3 linked regions of the Hahella sp. HNIBRBA332 genome follow. The protein of the gene in region 3 interacts with the protein of the main gene of each other region in a pairwise test. Links are inferred from orthologs where the notes say so. Each region holds a gene or a part of one and is shown on either strand. Other genes may lie near its edges.

Evidence for each region.
Region 1: the proteins of plsB (region 3) and ybgC interact in binary tests that used the Escherichia coli proteins (3 or more experiments, as listed by UniProt). The link is inferred for Hahella sp. HNIBRBA332 from one-to-one orthologs.
Region 2: the proteins of plsB (region 3) and acpP interact in binary tests that used the Escherichia coli proteins (3 or more experiments, as listed by UniProt). The link is inferred for Hahella sp. HNIBRBA332 from one-to-one orthologs.

What each region holds. Positions count from the first base shown.
Region 1 is NZ_CP132203.1:653,434-658,294, forward strand. What follows is about bases 1,503-4,285. They hold ybgC (tol-pal system-associated acyl-CoA thioesterase), read left to right. Parts: upstream 1,503-2,575; coding sequence 2,576-2,995; downstream 2,996-4,285. Other genes in these bases: ruvB (Holliday junction branch migration DNA helicase RuvB), read left to right, coding at 1,530-2,534; tolQ (protein TolQ), read left to right, coding at 3,063-3,746; tolR (protein TolR), read left to right, coding at 3,762-4,184; tolA (cell envelope integrity protein TolA), read left to right, coding at 4,212-4,285. In the rest of the region: O5O45_RS03135 (YebC/PmpR family DNA-binding transcriptional regulator), read left to right, coding at 1-83; crossover junction endodeoxyribonuclease RuvC, read left to right, coding at 229-747; Holliday junction branch migration protein RuvA, read left to right, coding at 861-1,475; more of tolA, read left to right, coding at 4,286-4,861.
Region 2 is NZ_CP132203.1:1,066,264-1,071,210, reverse strand. The notes cover bases 577-3,445. They hold acpP (acyl carrier protein), read right to left. Parts: upstream 2,194-3,445; coding sequence 1,960-2,193; downstream 577-1,959. Other genes in these bases: fabD (ACP S-malonyltransferase), read right to left, coding at 3,052-3,445; fabG (3-oxoacyl-ACP reductase FabG), read right to left, coding at 2,307-3,038; pabC (aminodeoxychorismate lyase), read right to left, coding at 1,037-1,861; mltG (endolytic transglycosylase MltG), read right to left, coding at 577-1,086. Outside these bases: more of mltG, read right to left, coding at 7-576; more of fabD, read right to left, coding at 3,446-3,972; phosphate acyltransferase PlsX, read right to left, coding at 4,045-4,947. UniProt on the Escherichia coli protein: Carrier of the growing fatty acid chain in fatty acid biosynthesis.
Region 3 is NZ_CP132203.1:484,944-491,270, forward strand. What follows is about bases 1,844-4,947. They hold plsB (glycerol-3-phosphate 1-O-acyltransferase PlsB), read right to left. Parts: upstream 4,583-4,947; coding sequence 2,105-4,582; downstream 1,844-2,104. Other genes in these bases: O5O45_RS02430 (response regulator), read right to left, coding at 1,844-1,884; O5O45_RS02440 (ABC transporter ATP-binding protein), read left to right, coding at 4,944-4,947. Outside these bases: O5O45_RS02425 (hybrid sensor histidine kinase/response regulator), read left to right, coding at 1-1,205; more of O5O45_RS02430, read right to left, coding at 1,213-1,843; more of O5O45_RS02440, read left to right, coding at 4,948-5,864; O5O45_RS02445 (ABC transporter permease), read left to right, coding at 5,861-6,327. UniProt on the Escherichia coli protein: Catalyzes the transfer of an acyl group from acyl-ACP to glycerol-3-phosphate (G3P) to form lysophosphatidic acid (LPA). This enzyme can utilize either acyl-CoA or acyl-ACP as the fatty acyl donor.

The DNA of each region.
Region 1 (4,861 bases), 170 kb from region 3 along the record:
TGCTGGAAGATCTGGATGATGTGCAGAATGTCTACAGTAATGCGGACATTCCTGATGAAGTGTTGGAGAGCATGGGCGGTTAATTCGCAACATGCTTTACATGAGCTTCTCTTGAAAGGCGGCGTTAGCCGCCTTTTTTGTTGGCGCTGGCGCAGATATTGTAAGCTTGCGTCATCCGGGTGGCTCATATAGAAATGAAACGATTCTAACGGGCTAAGTGGCCAATTTATGTTGAAAGTGTTAGGTATAGATCCCGGCTCGCGATTCACGGGTTACGGTGTGGTGGAATGGGGAGGCGGCAAGCCTCGCTATGTCGCCAGCGGTTGTATTCGCGTCACCGGGGAGACATTGGCTGAGCGCCTGCGTTGTATTTATCTGGGAGTAACTCAGGTCGTCAGCATGTATGCGCCTCACGAGGCGGCGATTGAGCAGGTTTTTATGGCTCGTAACGCGGATTCCGCTCTGAAGCTGGGGCAGGCGCGAGGTGTGGCGATTCTGGCCATGGCGGAGCAGGGTCTGCAGGTGGCGGAATACTCCGCCAAAAAGGTAAAGCAATCTGTCGTAGGCAAAGGGAATGCGGAAAAGTGGCAGGTGCAGCATATGATGCAGGCGATGTTGGATTTGCAGGCCAAGCCGCAGGCGGACGCGGCGGACGCATTGGCGATCGCTGTCTGTCATCTGCATACCCAGCAAAGTTTGATGCGTATTGGTTCGGTATCAAGTAGTCGTCGCGGTCGGATGCGGTAGGCGTCTTTCTCTGTGTGTTGGTTAATTGTTGGCCGCTTATATTTGCATGTTAGGAGTATGGCGCCACTGCGCTCCTGAAATTATTGGTTGATACATAAAAGAAGAGGTTTCCCTTGATCGGAAGACTGATCGGTAAGTTGGCGGAAAATCATCCGCCTTTCGTGCTGTTAGATGTGAATGGCGTAGGTTACGAGGTGGAGGTGCCTTTGTCTGCGTTGGGGTATTTACCTAAGTTGGGTGAATCCTGCTCTTTATTCACGCATTTCGTCGTGCGTGAAGACGCGCAACTGTTATACGGATTTATCCGTCGCGAAGATCGTGAACTGTTTCGTTTGCTGCTGAAGGTCAATGGCGTGGGGCCAAAAATGGCTGTGGCGATATTGTCTCACATGTCTCCGAATGAGTTTGTCGAATGCGTTCGCGGCGATAATCTGACTCGCCTGACCAAGATGCCTGGCGTAGGTAAAAAGACCGCTGAAAGGCTGCTGATTGAAATGCGCGATAGGATCAAAGATTGGGGAGCGGGAGATCGTGAAACGGCGATGCCGGAGCTCCTGAGTCAATCTGTTGCCGGGCCTTCTCATCTGGAGGAAGCGGAGGCTGCTCTGTTGGCTTTGGGGTATAAACCGCAGGAAGCCAGTCGCGCGATTAACGCGGTCTATAAGGATGGCATGGGGCGGGATGAGCTGATCCGTCTGGCCCTGAAGGGGATGGTAAAAACCAAGTAGCCAAGCTATGATGCCCCCAACGTTTGACGCCAATAAAGACCTCAAAAATACCTCATGATCGAAGCAGATCGCATAATCTCGCCAAACGCCACTCTGCAGGAAGATTCCCAAGATCGAGCCATACGCCCTAAAAGGTTGGAAGACTATGTCGGCCAGCCTCAGGTGCGTGAGCAAATGGAGATCTTCATCAATGCTGCGCGTGGACGTCAGGAAGCATTAGACCATACCTTGATATTCGGTCCCCCCGGACTGGGTAAAACCACATTAGCGAATATCATCGCCAACGAGATGGACGTCTCCATCAAAACCACTTCTGGTCCTGTTCTGGAAAAAGCCGGCGATCTTGCTGCGCTGCTGACGAACCTGGAGCCAAAGGACGTGCTGTTCATCGATGAAATCCATCGACTCAGCGCGGCGGTTGAAGAGGTGTTATACCCGGCGATGGAAGACTATCAGTTGGACATCATGATCGGGGAGGGGCCAGCGGCGCGCTCCATCAAGCTTGATCTGCCTCCGTTTACCCTGGTGGGCGCCACCACCCGGGCGGGACTGCTGACGTCGCCGTTGCGGGACCGCTTTGGAATCGTTCAGCGTTTGGAGTTCTACTCGGTTGAGGACTTGCGGCATATCGTTGCGCGCTCGGCCAGCCTGCTTGGCGTTTCTATTGATGACGGCGGCGCGCATGAAATCGCCAGGCGCTCAAGAGGAACGCCCCGTATCGCCAACCGCTTACTGCGGCGAGTGCGTGATTACGCGGAAGTGAAAGCGGACGGCGCTATTACCAATGATGTGGCGGACAAGGCTCTCAACATGCTGAACGTGGATTTGCACGGCTTTGATCATATGGATCGCCGCCTGTTGCTGGCCGTCATGGAGAAATTTGATGGCGGCCCGGTGGGGGTGGAGAGCCTCGCTGCGGCCATCGGTGAAGAAAAGGGCACGATTGAGGATGTGGTCGAGCCGTATCTGATTCAGCAGGGTTTCCTAATGCGCACGCCGCGCGGCAGAGTGGCGACGCAGGCGGCGTACAATCACTTCGGATTGACCATGCCGGAGTAGAGATGACAAGGCTTTTGGCCAAATTTTATTAAGGGAATTTAATGACTTCCAGCTCGTTTGTGTGGCCCGTTCGAGTATATATTGAAGACACTGACGCTGGCGGTATCGTTTTTTACGCCAATTATCTGCGTTTTATGGAAAGAGCTCGCACCGAGTTCATCCGGTCTCTTGGGTTCCCCAGACTGGAGACGGTGGATCTTGACGCTCAGTTCGTCGTGCATAGTTTAGCCTTGCAATATCACAGCCCGGCGCGACTTGATGACGAAGTGGCGGTAAGCGCCAATATTGTCAAACTGGGTCGCACCTACATGGAATTTGAGCAGAACATCACTCGAGGCGATGAGGCGGAATTACTGGTCTCGGGTAGAGTCAAAGTCGCCTGCATCGACAAAGTCAGCTTTAAGCCCAGGCCGATCCCAGGAGATTTGGCCTTGGCGCTGCAAAAAGGTATAAACGTTTAGTTTTTGCGGCTCCGCCATGAAAGGCGGCGGCCCGCCTACGATAAAAACAGCAATAGGAGTCCTATAAGTGGAGGATAAACTTTCAATTTGGGCGCTGATTAGCAACGCCAGTTTTTTGGTGCAGATTGTCATGCTGATCCTGCTCGCCGCCTCGATTGTCTCCTGGATGGTTATCTTTCAGCGCGCCAGAATCTTCGGTATGGCTCGTAAGGCGACCACCAAATTTGAGGAGCGTTTCTGGTCGGGCATGGACCTTAATCAGCTCTACCGCGAATCCAGCGCTGCGCCGAACCCTAACAGCGGCATGGAGCAAATTTTCCGTTCCGGTTTCAAAGAGTTCTCTCGTTTGCGTCAGCAAGCCGGCGTTGACCCTGACGCGGTGATGGAAGGTACGCAGCGTTCAATGCGCGTCGCCCTGTCCAGAGAAATGGATCGATTGGAGGCTCACTTGCCGTTTCTTGCTACAGTCGGCTCCACCAGTCCTTATATCGGGTTGTTCGGCACGGTATGGGGGATCATGAACTCTTTCCGAGGGCTTGCGCAAATTCAGCAAGCCACGATCTCTACAGTGGCGCCGGGTATTTCCGAGGCGTTGATCGCGACAGCCATGGGGCTTTTCGCTGCAATACCAGCAGTAATCGCTTACAACCGTTATTCGGCCAGAAGCGAAAGTCTCGCCAATTCCTTTCAGACTTTTGCGGAAGAGTTTTCCAGCATCCTGCATCGCAGAGTTCACGCAAAGTCCTCTTAAAAGGAGAACCAATCCTTGGATTTTACTCGCGTAAAGAAAAAGCAGATGGCGGAAATCAACGTCGTTCCCTATATCGACGTCATGTTGGTGTTGCTGGTCATTTTTATGATTACGGCGCCCATGTTGATGCAGGGAGTGAATGTGGATTTGCCGCAAACGGAGTCAGAGGCGTTACAGGTCTCTCCCGATACGCCTCCTTTAGTGGTGTCGGTGGATGCGTTTGGCGCTTATTTTGTGGAAATCGGCGACGATCGTTCCAAGCCCATGCCGCTGGATGATGTGGTGAAACGGGTAAGCCTGGTGCGGGAGACCAATAAGTCAGTCATGGTCCTGGTGCGAGGCGACCGTAACGTTCCGTACGGAACGATAGTGGGGCTGATGGCGGCGTTGAAGGACGCCGGCGTGGCGAACGTTGGGCTGATTACAGAGAAGCCTTAAGCTGTTATGGGTGAAAGATAAGCTGTGATGGATAGCCCCGGTAATCAACCAAAAAGCGGATACATCGGTCCGGCGCTGTTTTCCGTCATATTGCATCTGGGTATTGCGGGTCTGGCCTTTCTGGGCTGGTCTGCGCATACGCCGCCGACTCCCGTTATTCCACATATGCGGGCGATGGTGATTGACGCCGACGCGTTGAAGCAAATGACCAAGCCTGAGCCTAAGCCTGCAGTCAAGAAAGAAGAGCCGAAGCGGGAAGATGAGCAGCAAAAGAAGCAGCAAGAGCAGGAAAAGCAGCGCCAGGAAGAGCTGAAACGGCAAGAGCAGGCGAAGCAAGAAACCGAACGCAAGGCGGCGGCGGAAAAAAAACGTGAACAAGAAGCCATTGCGCTGAAGAAAAAGCAGGAAGAAGAGCGCAAGAAGAAAGAGGAAGAAAAGCGCCAGGAAGACGAAAAGCGTAAAGTCGAAGAAAAGAAACAGGCTGAAGAGAAACGCAAAGCGGAAGAAGAGCGTAAAAAGAAAGAAGCAGAGCGCAAGAAAAAAGAGGAAGAGAAGCGCCTGGCCGAGCAAAAGCAAAAAGAGCTTGAGCGTCAGATGAAAGAGGCGCGTGAGAAGAAGCGCCAGGAAGAGCTGAAAAAGGCGGAAGAGCTGAAAATGGCTCAGGAAGCGGCGGAGTA
Region 2 (4,947 bases), 580 kb from region 3 along the record:
ACTCGATCACTGCGTTGAGCGATAGTCCTCTCTGCGGCGTAGCTGATACTTTCTGACTGCTCTTACATGCGCATCATGCGTTTTAGAAAACTCATGAGTACCGTCGCCGCGCGCCACAAAGTACAGATCCCCCGTTATCTCTGGGTGTAACGCCGCATGAATGGAAGCGCGCCCAGGCATAGCGATCGGCGTTGGCGGCAAACCTTTTATGACATAGGTATTGTATGCCGTCGCTTCGCGCAAATCTTTTCGCCGTAGATTACCTTCGTATTTATCCCCCATACCATAGATCACAGTGGGGTCTGTCTGCAGACGCATCCCTTTCTCCAGCCGCAAAGTGAACACTCCTGAGATACGTCCTCGCTCACTGTCCACACTAGTTTCTTTTTCGACGATCGAAGCCAGCACCAGCGCCTCGTAGGGAGTCGCCGCCGCACTCCAGGCGCTCTTGCGAGACCATTCATCCTCCAAAATACGGACCATCCGACGATGAGCCGTAGTCAGCAGATCTATGTCGCGGGTCCCCTTCTTATAAAAATAGGTATCAGGAAACAGAAGACCTTCTGCATGTGAATAGTTCATGCCCAGCAATTTGGCGAGCTGCGCAGGATCTTGTGTACCAATGGTTTTTTCCAGTTTCGGATGATTATCCAACTCACGCAGCACATCCTTCAGATTCCAACCTTCAATGATGGTGAGCGCATAATTCAGAGTATTCCCGGAAGTCAGCAAAGCGAATAGTTCAATGGAGTTTTTACCAGGCTCAAGTAAATACTCGCCAGCTACCAGCTGCTTATCTTTTCTGCTCAGACGGCCGTACCAATAAAACCATTCCGCGTTTTCCAGCACCCCCTCCTCAGCCATCCGATCGGCGACTTTCCGCAAAGAATCGCCACGCTTGACTTCAATCGTGGTGGTGGCAGCGACTGGCAAAGGCTGCGATAACAAATAACGCCCGTAATAGTATGCGCCGGCGACAACTGCTGATGAGAGAAGAAATACAGCAAGAAGGGTCTTGAGAACGAACTTTCTCAGGCTAAAACGGGATTTTTTGGTGGACTTTTTCTTGGAGTTCTTTGATGACACAGTTGATATTCAGTAATTTACCATCTAATTGATTAACTGGGATAACCCCCATCACGCTGTTGACTAAAGCCATCCCCTTGATTTCCCTCAATTCTGCCCGAGTAATATTCGCCTCATCAATATGCAAACCCCACTCAGGAGCATTGTTAAGGATATATTGTCTCAGCACACCCTTCACCCCCGATTTCGCCAGCGTTGGCGTAAAGATTTTCTCCTCATCCCAGAGAAAAATATTCGTTCGAGTTCCCTCAACTAAACGCCCGGAAGCATCAAACATCAATCCTTCGAACGCCTGCCCATCAAGCTCAATGGACGCCAACACCTGCTCAAGGCGATTAAGATGCTTCAGCCCCGCGTATGCGCCATATTCCACAGTCTGCGATTTTAGGCTCCGTACGCTGCCGCCATGCGCTTGAATCGAAACGACATCTGGCGCAGCAAACAGGCCCAGTATCTCCACCGGACACTGCCTCTCGGGCAGCGCATACCCTCTTCCGCCACTTCCTCGGGTCAATACAATCTTCAACACACACTTGAAGCTCATACCTTTACTCTCTGCAAGCAGATCATCCAATCTCGCCAGCAAAGAAACGCCATCTACGTCATAAGGTATTCGCAATCGCTCACACCCCATCCGCAAACGCGCCAAGTGCTCATCCCATAAAACAGGCTGACCATTTACCACAAGAATAGTCTCGAAGAGACCGTCCCCGTAGGCCAACCCCCGATCGGTGATCGATATATGATCCGCTTTTTCGCCGTTTAACAGATACACGCATCAACCCAAAAAAAATCACAAACCCTAAAAGCAAAAAACCGCCCGCAAGGTCTACCTGCGAGCGGTTCTTCGGCTTGGTCTGAGAAGGTTACTTCTTATTGATTAGCCAAGATGTAGTCGATAGCGTCTTGAACAGTTGTGATCTTCTCTGCTTCTTCGTCTGGGATTTCGGTCTCGAATTCTTCTTCAAGCGCCATTACCAGCTCCACAGTATCCAGAGAGTCAGCACCGAGATCTTCAACGAACTTGGAAGTCAGTTGAACGTCGCCCTCTTTAACTCCCAACTGCTCACAAACAATCTTCTTAACGCGCTCTTCGACAGTACTCATAATTTCCTCACTCTTATTTCATAACCAAGCACTTAATCGCGTGCTAGTCTAGTTGAACCCTATTTAATTAATCAAGCTAAAGTTCACGCACCGCATAGCGCGGCGGCGCAAACTTAACCCATATACATGCCGCCGTTTACATGGATGGTCTCACCGGTAATATAGCCGGCGGCGTCAGAAACCAAAAATGAAGCCACTTCAGCAATTTCGGATGGCTTACCAAGGCGCTGCAAAGGAATAGCGCTCAGCAAGGCCTCTTTCTGGGCTTCAGGCAATTCACTGGTCATATCTGTCTCGATAAAACCAGGCGCAATCGCATTAACCGTAATCCCTCTGGCGCCAATTTCTTTTGCAAGGGAGCGCGTAAATCCTTCAATCCCCGCTTTGGCGGCGGCATAGTTAACTTGCCCCGCATTCCCCATTGAGGCGACCACAGAGCTAATGTTAATAATTCGACCCCAACGCGCCTTCATCATGCTTTTCACCACCAGCTTGCTCATGCGAAAAACCGAGCTCAAGTTGGTTTGAACCACTTGATCCCAATCTTCGTCTTTCATGCGCATGATCAAGGTATCCCGGGTAATGCCTGCATTATTTATCAACACAGCCGGAGCGCCAAATTCTTCTTCAATTGACTTGAGGCACTGAGCAATGGATTCATCTGAAGCCACGTCCAGCACTTTGCCCGCCCCCTTACCGATAGCGCTCAGGCGCTCGGTAATCGCCGCCGCACCGGATTCAGAGGTGGCCGTACCAATTGTGATATAACCCGCTTTCGCCAACGAGTCCGCAATGGCGCTGCCGATACCTCTGGAAGCACCAGTCACCAAGGCTACTTTATCCATTATGGGAGTCCTTCTATAACGCGTTCCAGACTTCTGCGTCTGATAGCGATTGAATGGAAGCGGCGCGATCAATCTTCTTAACCAGACCCGCCAAGACTTTGCCTGGACCGCACTCTACATAGCTGTCCACGCCCTTCTCGCTGATATATTGAACGCTCTGCGTCCACAACACAGGAGAAAATAATTGTTTGATCAGATTGTCTTTGAGTTCAGCAAGATCATCGACAGACCTCGCCCCCACATTCTGGACAATTGGAGTAGACGGCTTGTTAAACGACATAGCGCCGATATGCTCCGCCAGCTTCTCCGCCGCAGGCTTCATCAACGCGCAATGGGACGGCACGCTCACAGCCAATTTCAAAGCGCGCTTCGCACCCTTCTCCTTAAGCGCCACAATAGCCCTTTCTACAGCAGGCTCCACTCCTGCTATAACCACTTGTCCCGGGCAGTTGAAATTCACAGCCTCAACGCACTCTCCAACAGCCACTTCGCGACAACCGTCAATCACGGCTTGGTCATCCAACCCCAGAATCGCCGCCATCGCCGTCGCCTGCCCTTCGACAGACTTCTGCATAAGTTGGCCACGCAACTGAACCAGCTTCACGCCATCTTGCAGACCGATGACGCCAGCGGCGACCAAAGCGCTATATTCACCAAGACTGTGACCCGCCATAAAAGAGATGGAGGGGTTCGCTTTCTGCTGATGATATAGCCGCCATAGAGCTATACTGGCGGTCAGGATAGCAGGTTGCGTAATTTCAGTTTTGTTGAGTTGATCTTCGGGTCCGTTTTGAGTCAAAGACCAGAGGTCATAACCCAAGGCGTCGGACGCCTCCTGAAATGTTTCGGCAATTGATGGAAACGCCTGATTGAGATCAGATAACATCCCAATGCTTTGCGCCCCTTGCCCTGGAAATAAGATAGCAGTGTTCATCGGCTTAGAATACTCAAATACAGTTAAACGGAGTAATTAGATCAAAGTTGTATTACAACTTGCATCAGAGCGTCATATAAGCTCATCAAGGCGGGCGTTTATCATCTCTGGCACACCTTTCTGCGCCTCAAAAATAGCCTGCTCCAGCGCACTAAGGAACCCCGTCTCCCGCGCATTGCCATGACTTTTAATCACAGTCGCCTGAAGCCCAATTAGACTTGCACCGTTGTGACGGGACGGATCCACCAAGTCGCGCAACTTACGCAACATTGGCAACGCCGCATATCCAACCAAACGACTGTACCAGTTACGATTGAACACACTCTTGACCATACCGATCATCAGCTCCACCACCCCTTCGCCAGCTTTCAGAGCGACATTGCCGACAAAGCCGTCACACACCACCACATCAGCAATGGTTTTAAATATGTCCCCACCTTCTACATAGCCAATGTAGTTAACTGACTCACACTCCGCCAGCATGCGCGAAGCCAAGCGCACCTGCTCATTCCCCTTGATTTCCTCTTCCCCCACATTCAGAAGCGCCACCCTCGGCTCAGGCTTGCCCTCTAACGCCTCAACCAAAGCAGACCCCATAAGGGCGAACTGGTACAAATGCTCAGCCGTACAATCAACGTTGGCGCCCAAATCCAATACATAACAGCGATTTTTAGGCGACGGGATGCGCTTCACAATGGCGGGACGATCCACCCCAGGGTGCGTTTTCAGAATTGATCTGGCCAACAACATCAAGGCGCCAGTATTACCCGCACTCACACAAGCATGAGCAGCCTTTTGCCGCACCAGTGATAACGCCACAGCCATAGAGGACTGCTGCTTTTTCCTGAGCGCATGACTGGGACGATCATCCATTCGGACAACATCAGGAGCATGAACAATTGAGATACGGGGAGAGCTAGGCTGATTGCGAAGCAGGCTTCTCAGCTCAGCTTCATCGCCAACCAAAATCAAACT
Region 3 (6,327 bases):
CGTATATTCAGGAGCATGCCCAGCGGACGCTGTTTCTGAATCTGCAATTGGTCAAAATTGCTCAGCGCGGGGCGGAGCGCGCTAATCGCTCCAAGACGCGCTTTCTGGCGGCGGCCAGTCACGACTTACGCCAACCTCTGAACGCCATGAGCATGTTGGCGGAAAGTCTGTCCGCAAAGATGGACCGCAATTCGGAAGAGGGGATTATTGTCGGTAAATTGCGCCGCTCTCTCAGCCAGTTGAGCGACCTGTTCAAGTCGCTGCTGGATATGTCGCAGCTCAATATGGGGGTAGTCAAACCCAATCCTCGTCACTTCTATCTGCATGAGTTGGTGCGCCGGGTGGCGATGGAGTTTGACGCTGTAGACATCCCATCGACGCGTCCAGAGCGTATCGACACGGAATGCGATGAAGAGCTGGTCGCATACTCCGATCCTATTCTACTGGAGCGTATGTTGCGCAATTTGATCACCAACGCGCTACAACACGCCGATGCGCAAGCGATCCAGGTGAACTGTCGCCGGCTCAATAATGTGCTGGAAATTCATGTGATTGACGATGGGATCGGGATTCCCTCAAGAGATATCAAGCGCATATTTAAAGAGTTTCAGCAGGGGGGCGATGATGAAGGCAGGCCACGCTCAGGCATCGGCTTGGGGCTGGCGATCGTGCGGCAGCTGGCGGGACTGTTGGGCGGCGCGTTGACAGTGAAGTCTTCCCCTGGCGCCGGTGCGGATTTCAGTTTCACGATTGCGTGCGGACGCGCCAATCTGGTGGCGCCGCAACCGGAAGCCTATCCGGAAACCCGTACCCTTGGCGGTATGTCTGTGTGGCTTGTGGAAGACGATCAACCCAGTCGGGAAGCCATGCGGCAGCTATTGGACGCCTGGGGCGTGCAAGTGGCGGCGTTCGCCGACGCCAAAACAGCGATGGGAAGACTACATGACGAGACGCCGGATATGATTCTGTCGGATTATCGACTGGGCGGCGCTATTTCCGGACTGGATGTGGTGCTGTCATTGCGACGCCAAAGCGGGCGCGACATTCCTGCGGTGATTATTTCCGCCGATGTGGAAATGCTGCAGGTGGAGGCCGGACGCTATCCCAGCATCATATTCGTCGCCAAACCCGTCACTCCGGCGCGTTTATACCTGATACTTAGCCGAGAGTCCGCCCGCGCGGTGGTTGAGAACGCCGCTGAATAAGCACCGCTCAGGCGTCCACCAGATGCAGCCGCGTCGCCACGCTGACGCATTCCGTACGGTTGTGTACATTCAGGTGCATGAACAACGCTTTCAAGTGTGACTTCACCGTGTCTTCCGTCAAACTCAGCTCCGAGCAGATTCTTTTGTTCGGCAAACCCTTGGCCAACAGTTGCAGCACTTCCATTTGCCGGGGAGTGATGGAATCCAGCCGTAGCTGGCTATCCTGAACCGGCGCCTGATTTCGGTGCGTGTAGAAGTCGGGGACGTACTGTTTGCCATTAAGGATCTGACGGATCGCCAGATTGATCTCCATGGCGCTGGAGGACTTGCTGATGAACCCGATGGCTCCACTGCGCAAGGACAGTTCCACATCTTCGATATCTTCAGAGGCGGACAGAATGGCCACGGGGATATATATGCGCTTGCAGGTCAGGTAGCGCAGAAACTTGAATCCGCGTCCGTCGGGCAAGGAAAGATCCAGTAATATCAGGTCAAAATTTTGGTCAGTATCCAGCAAGGTCTGCGCCGCCTGACAGTTAAAAGCGTTCACCAGATCGATGGGAACCTGTTGGGCGGTGAGGGCGACGCGCAGGCCGTCGATAACGAGCTGGTGATCGTCAATCACCAGGACCCGTAAATGATTCGGTACAAATACCGCTGAAGAGGCGCTTATGCTCACGTTGACTCTCCCTGCGCCGTTTGGCGCCGTTTCTTTTTGTTATAAACCAAAAATTATACGCCGATAGAAACACTGAACAGTGAACGATTGCTAGTTTTTGGGAACAGAATGGGATGTTGAAGGATTGCAATTGAGCGCGTCTACTTGTGAGGCGCTCAATATGGGGAAAATGGGGAATCCCAGGACGCAGTCAGACGCGTCCTGGGATAGCAAGATGTCGTCAGGCGGTGGGGGCCTGCGTAGGTTGTGTTTCGATGGCGACTTGCAGAATGCTCTGACGCAGCTCCGCATTCAGCACCAGGCGCGCGTCTTCCGCGATATTGTCGAGGTCTTCGTCGTAAACGATATGGCCTTCCTCATCCACCTGAATGATCTCGTTGCTCTTCAGATTGTTAATGAAGTTGCGGAACAAGGCTTTATCGAAGAACTCCGGCGCGTTGAGGCCATACAGGATGGACATGCGCTCCGCCATGGACGTGCTCTGCTCCTCCAGCGCATTGGCGGTGATCGCGCCTTTACCGTGACGGCGCAGAATGGCGATGGCAATGTAGTAGCGCTCCAGCGTCGGGATGATGGTCTTCGCCAGGGCGTTGAGCAGAACGAATTCGCGGGAGCCGGCCATGGGGCGATACAGATTGTCTTTATCTTTCAGCAGCAGATTGCTTTCACACAGTGTCTCGAGCCAGCGCTCGATTTCCGGGTCCACGTCGTCTTTGTGCCAGCGCAGGAACAGCTCCGACTTGATGTAGGGGTAGATCGAGCTTACCAGCCACACCAGTTTGGCGCGGTCCATGGTGCTGTTATTCTGGAACAAACTGGCGACCAGCGCGGGCAGCGCCAGGAAGTGCAGAATATTGTTGCGATAGTAGGTCAGCAAAATGGCGCTGGAGCCTTCCAGGCTGATGATGTCGCCCAGCTTTTGATGCTGACGTAACGCCAGTCCCATGCTTTCGGTGTATTTGACCCAGTCCGCGCCGCAGCCTTCAGGGAAACTCATTTCGTTACTGTAGGGGTGCATCCGCAGCAGTGAGACCACTGCGTCGCAATGATCCGCGAGCATTTTTTGATCCATCGCCTGCTTGGGTGTGGCCAGCAGCAGGGTGGCGACGATATTGATAGGGTTAAGCGCCGCTGCGTTATTGATGCGGGTGGCCACCATTTCCGCCAGTTCGTCGATCATGTGCGGCATCCATTTGGGACGCACTTCCTGATCGTAGGCCTGATCGCGCCAATGCGGCTGTACTTTGTCGAGCACGTCGGATAACGCGAAGGGCTCGCCGAAGTTGACGCTGACGCGCCCAAAGGAGTTGCGCAGATTACGCAGGGATTTGAACAGGGCGAAGATGTTTTCGTCTTTTTTCTTCTTGCCGCGCAGCTCGCCAAGATAAGAGCGCGCTTCCAGGATTTTTTCGTACCCGATATACACCGGCACGAAGGTGATCGGCTTTTTGTAGTTACGCAGATAGCTGCGCACGGTCATCATCAACATGCCCGCTTTCGGCTGCAAAGTGCGCCCGGTGCGGCTGCGCCCGCCTTCTACGAAATACTCCACCGGATGGCCGCGGGTGAACATGGAGTGCATGTATTCATTGAACACGGCGGTGTACAGCTTGTTGTTCTTGAAGCTGCGCCGCATGAAGAAGGCGCCGCCCCGACGCAGTATCGGGCCCACTACCGGCATATTCAGGTTAATGCCGGCGGCGATATGGGGCACCATCAATCCATTGCGATACAGCACGTAGGAGAGCAATAAGTAGTCGATGTGGCTGCGATGGCAAGGGACATAGACTACCGCGCTGGACTTGGCTGCTTCTTTCACAGCGTCAATGTTGTTGATGTTGACCCCGTTATAAATCTTGTTCCAGACCCAGGTCAGAATGATGTCGAGAAAGCGCACCGCGGCGATGGAAACGTTAGAGGCGATTTCGTCCGCATATTTCCGCGCCCGCTCTTTGGCCTTTTGAGGGCTGATGTTTTCTTTCTTGGCGGTTTCCCGGATCGCGTCCTTGACGGAGGGGCTGCGAATCAGTGTGGACACCAGGGTGCGACGGTGAGACAGGTCAGGACCGACCACCGCCTGCCGCATGCGGCGGAAGTGTACGCGCAGCAGGCGCGCCAGTTTGCGGTTGGCGCGTTGCGGGTCCTGGGTGTCGTCGACGATATAGCGCAGGGAAATCGGTTTGCTGAACTGAATAAAGGTATTGCGCCCGTGAATCATGATGGTCAGGAACTGGCGCAAGCGGCCGGCGATGGACCAAGTGTCCGCCAGCATCAGTTTGAACAGGGAGCGCTCTTTCTCCGGCGTCCGGCCCCAGAACAGGGAGACCGGCACGATCTGCACGTCCAGTCCGGGATCCTTTTGCGCGGCGCTGACCAATTGCTTCAGCCGTTCCGTGATGGTCGGCGTATGGCGGCGGCGAAACACCTGCCCGCGCTTCTCATACAAAAAGAAGTGGCTGCGCGACAGGACGGCGTCCCGCAATGTCAGCGGCGCCTGGGAGGAGGGGAGGCCGGCGAGGCGGCACTCCTGCTCCAGCACCAGTCGACTGCTGAGCGAACTGTGCTGTAGAACGTAGACGACGGGCTTTTCCGGGTCCAGTCCCAATTGCTTGGCGTCGTTGCCGATAACATCTGTCCTGACCCATAAAAATAAAATTTTGCGGAGCAGGTTAAAGAAAAAAGAAGTGATTCCGAGCATGTAAAATACCGTTTAGCCCTGGCGAAGTGCCCGCTAGTTTAACGGCTCCGCCATAGACAGGCAAAGCTCGGAAATGCTTGATTTTCAGCGGCTATATTCCGCGAGGATTGGGTTTGCGCAAACTTTCTGCAATGTAATGTAGAAGCGAAATGGGATTCTTGCAAAGCGGGATGTGACTCCTTATTCTTCTTTTTCTTTGCGTCCTCCTGTTGCGGCTTAACTTTCAAACATTTCATTTAACTTCAATCTGTTGTGAGGACTGGATTATCGGGGAATGGAATGTTGCAAGGTGTGTTTTAAACAACTTATGCGCCGCCTCTTTGGCGCTCGTTCCTTTATATAGCGAACGCGAGACCCTTCAATGATAAAAATTCAGAATCTGGAAAAGAAATACGGCGATATTCAGGCCGTATCCGGCATTTCTTTCGATATTGCTCCTGGCGAAGTGTTAGGCTTTTTAGGACCTAATGGCGCCGGTAAAACCACCACTATGCGTATGATCACCGGTTATGTGCAACCCAGCGGCGGCTCCGTCAGCGTCATGGGCGTTGATGTGGCGCAAGCGCCGCAACAGGCGCAACGGATCATGGGCTATCTGCCGGAAGGCGCGCCTTTGTACGGCGAGATGGCAGTGGCGGCCTTTCTGAGCTTCGTCGGACGGGTGCGCGGATTGCGTGGCGCGCAACTGAAGCAGCGCATGGAGCAGGTGGTCGCCCAGGTTTCCCTTCAGCATGTCATGCAACAACCGATTGAAACACTGTCTAAAGGTTTCAAGCGTCGCGTCGGACTGGCGCAGGCGCTGATTCATGACCCGCAAGTACTGATCCTGGATGAACCCACGGACGGACTGGACCCTAACCAGAAGCACGAAGTACGCAAACTGATTCAGAATCTGTCCAAAGACAAGATCGTGGTGATCTCCACGCACATATTGGAAGAGGTCGATGCGCTGTGCTCTCGCGTGGTGATCATTTCCAAGGGCCGTATCGTCGCCAACAGCACGCCTGCGGAACTGGCCATGCAGTCCCGTTTTCACAAGGCGATATTCCTGCGATTCTCCCAGGCCTATGAGGCGCTGCCATCGCTGGAGGCGTTGCCGGAAGTGGGTGAAGTGGAGCAGGTGGACGATGCGAGCTACCTTCTATTCGCGGCCCCGGATAAAGCGCCGTTGCATGCTGTGAATCAACTTATCCACGCCCGCAACTGGGATGTGGAGGAGCTTCACGTTGAACGCGGCAGACTGGATGACGTATTCCGTCGCTTGACCATGGAGGCGGCATGAACGGCGTAGGCATTGTTTTCAAACGTGAGCTGCTGAGTTACGTCTCGACCTCGTTGGCGTACCTGTTTACGGTCATATTTCTGGTGCTGAGCGGCATATTCACCTTTTATCTGGGACACTTTTTTGAACGCGGCCAGGCGGATCTGGAAGCGTTTTTCAACTACATCCCCTGGCTGTTCGTGGTGCTGGTGCCGGCTTTGACCATGCGCTTATGGGCGGAGGAGCGCAGCACGGGTACGATTGAGTTGCTGTTGACCTTGCCAGTACAGCCCTTCGTGTGGGTGCTGGGTAAATTCATGGCGGCCTGGGTATATCTGGCTGGCGCGCTGGCGCTGACCACTCCGTTCTGGTTTACCGTCAATTATCTGGGCGACCCGGATAATGGCGCCATTCTGGCTGGCTATATCGGTAGTTGGTTTATGGCGGGCGGTTTTCTGGCGTTAGGCTCCATGTTCTCCGCCGC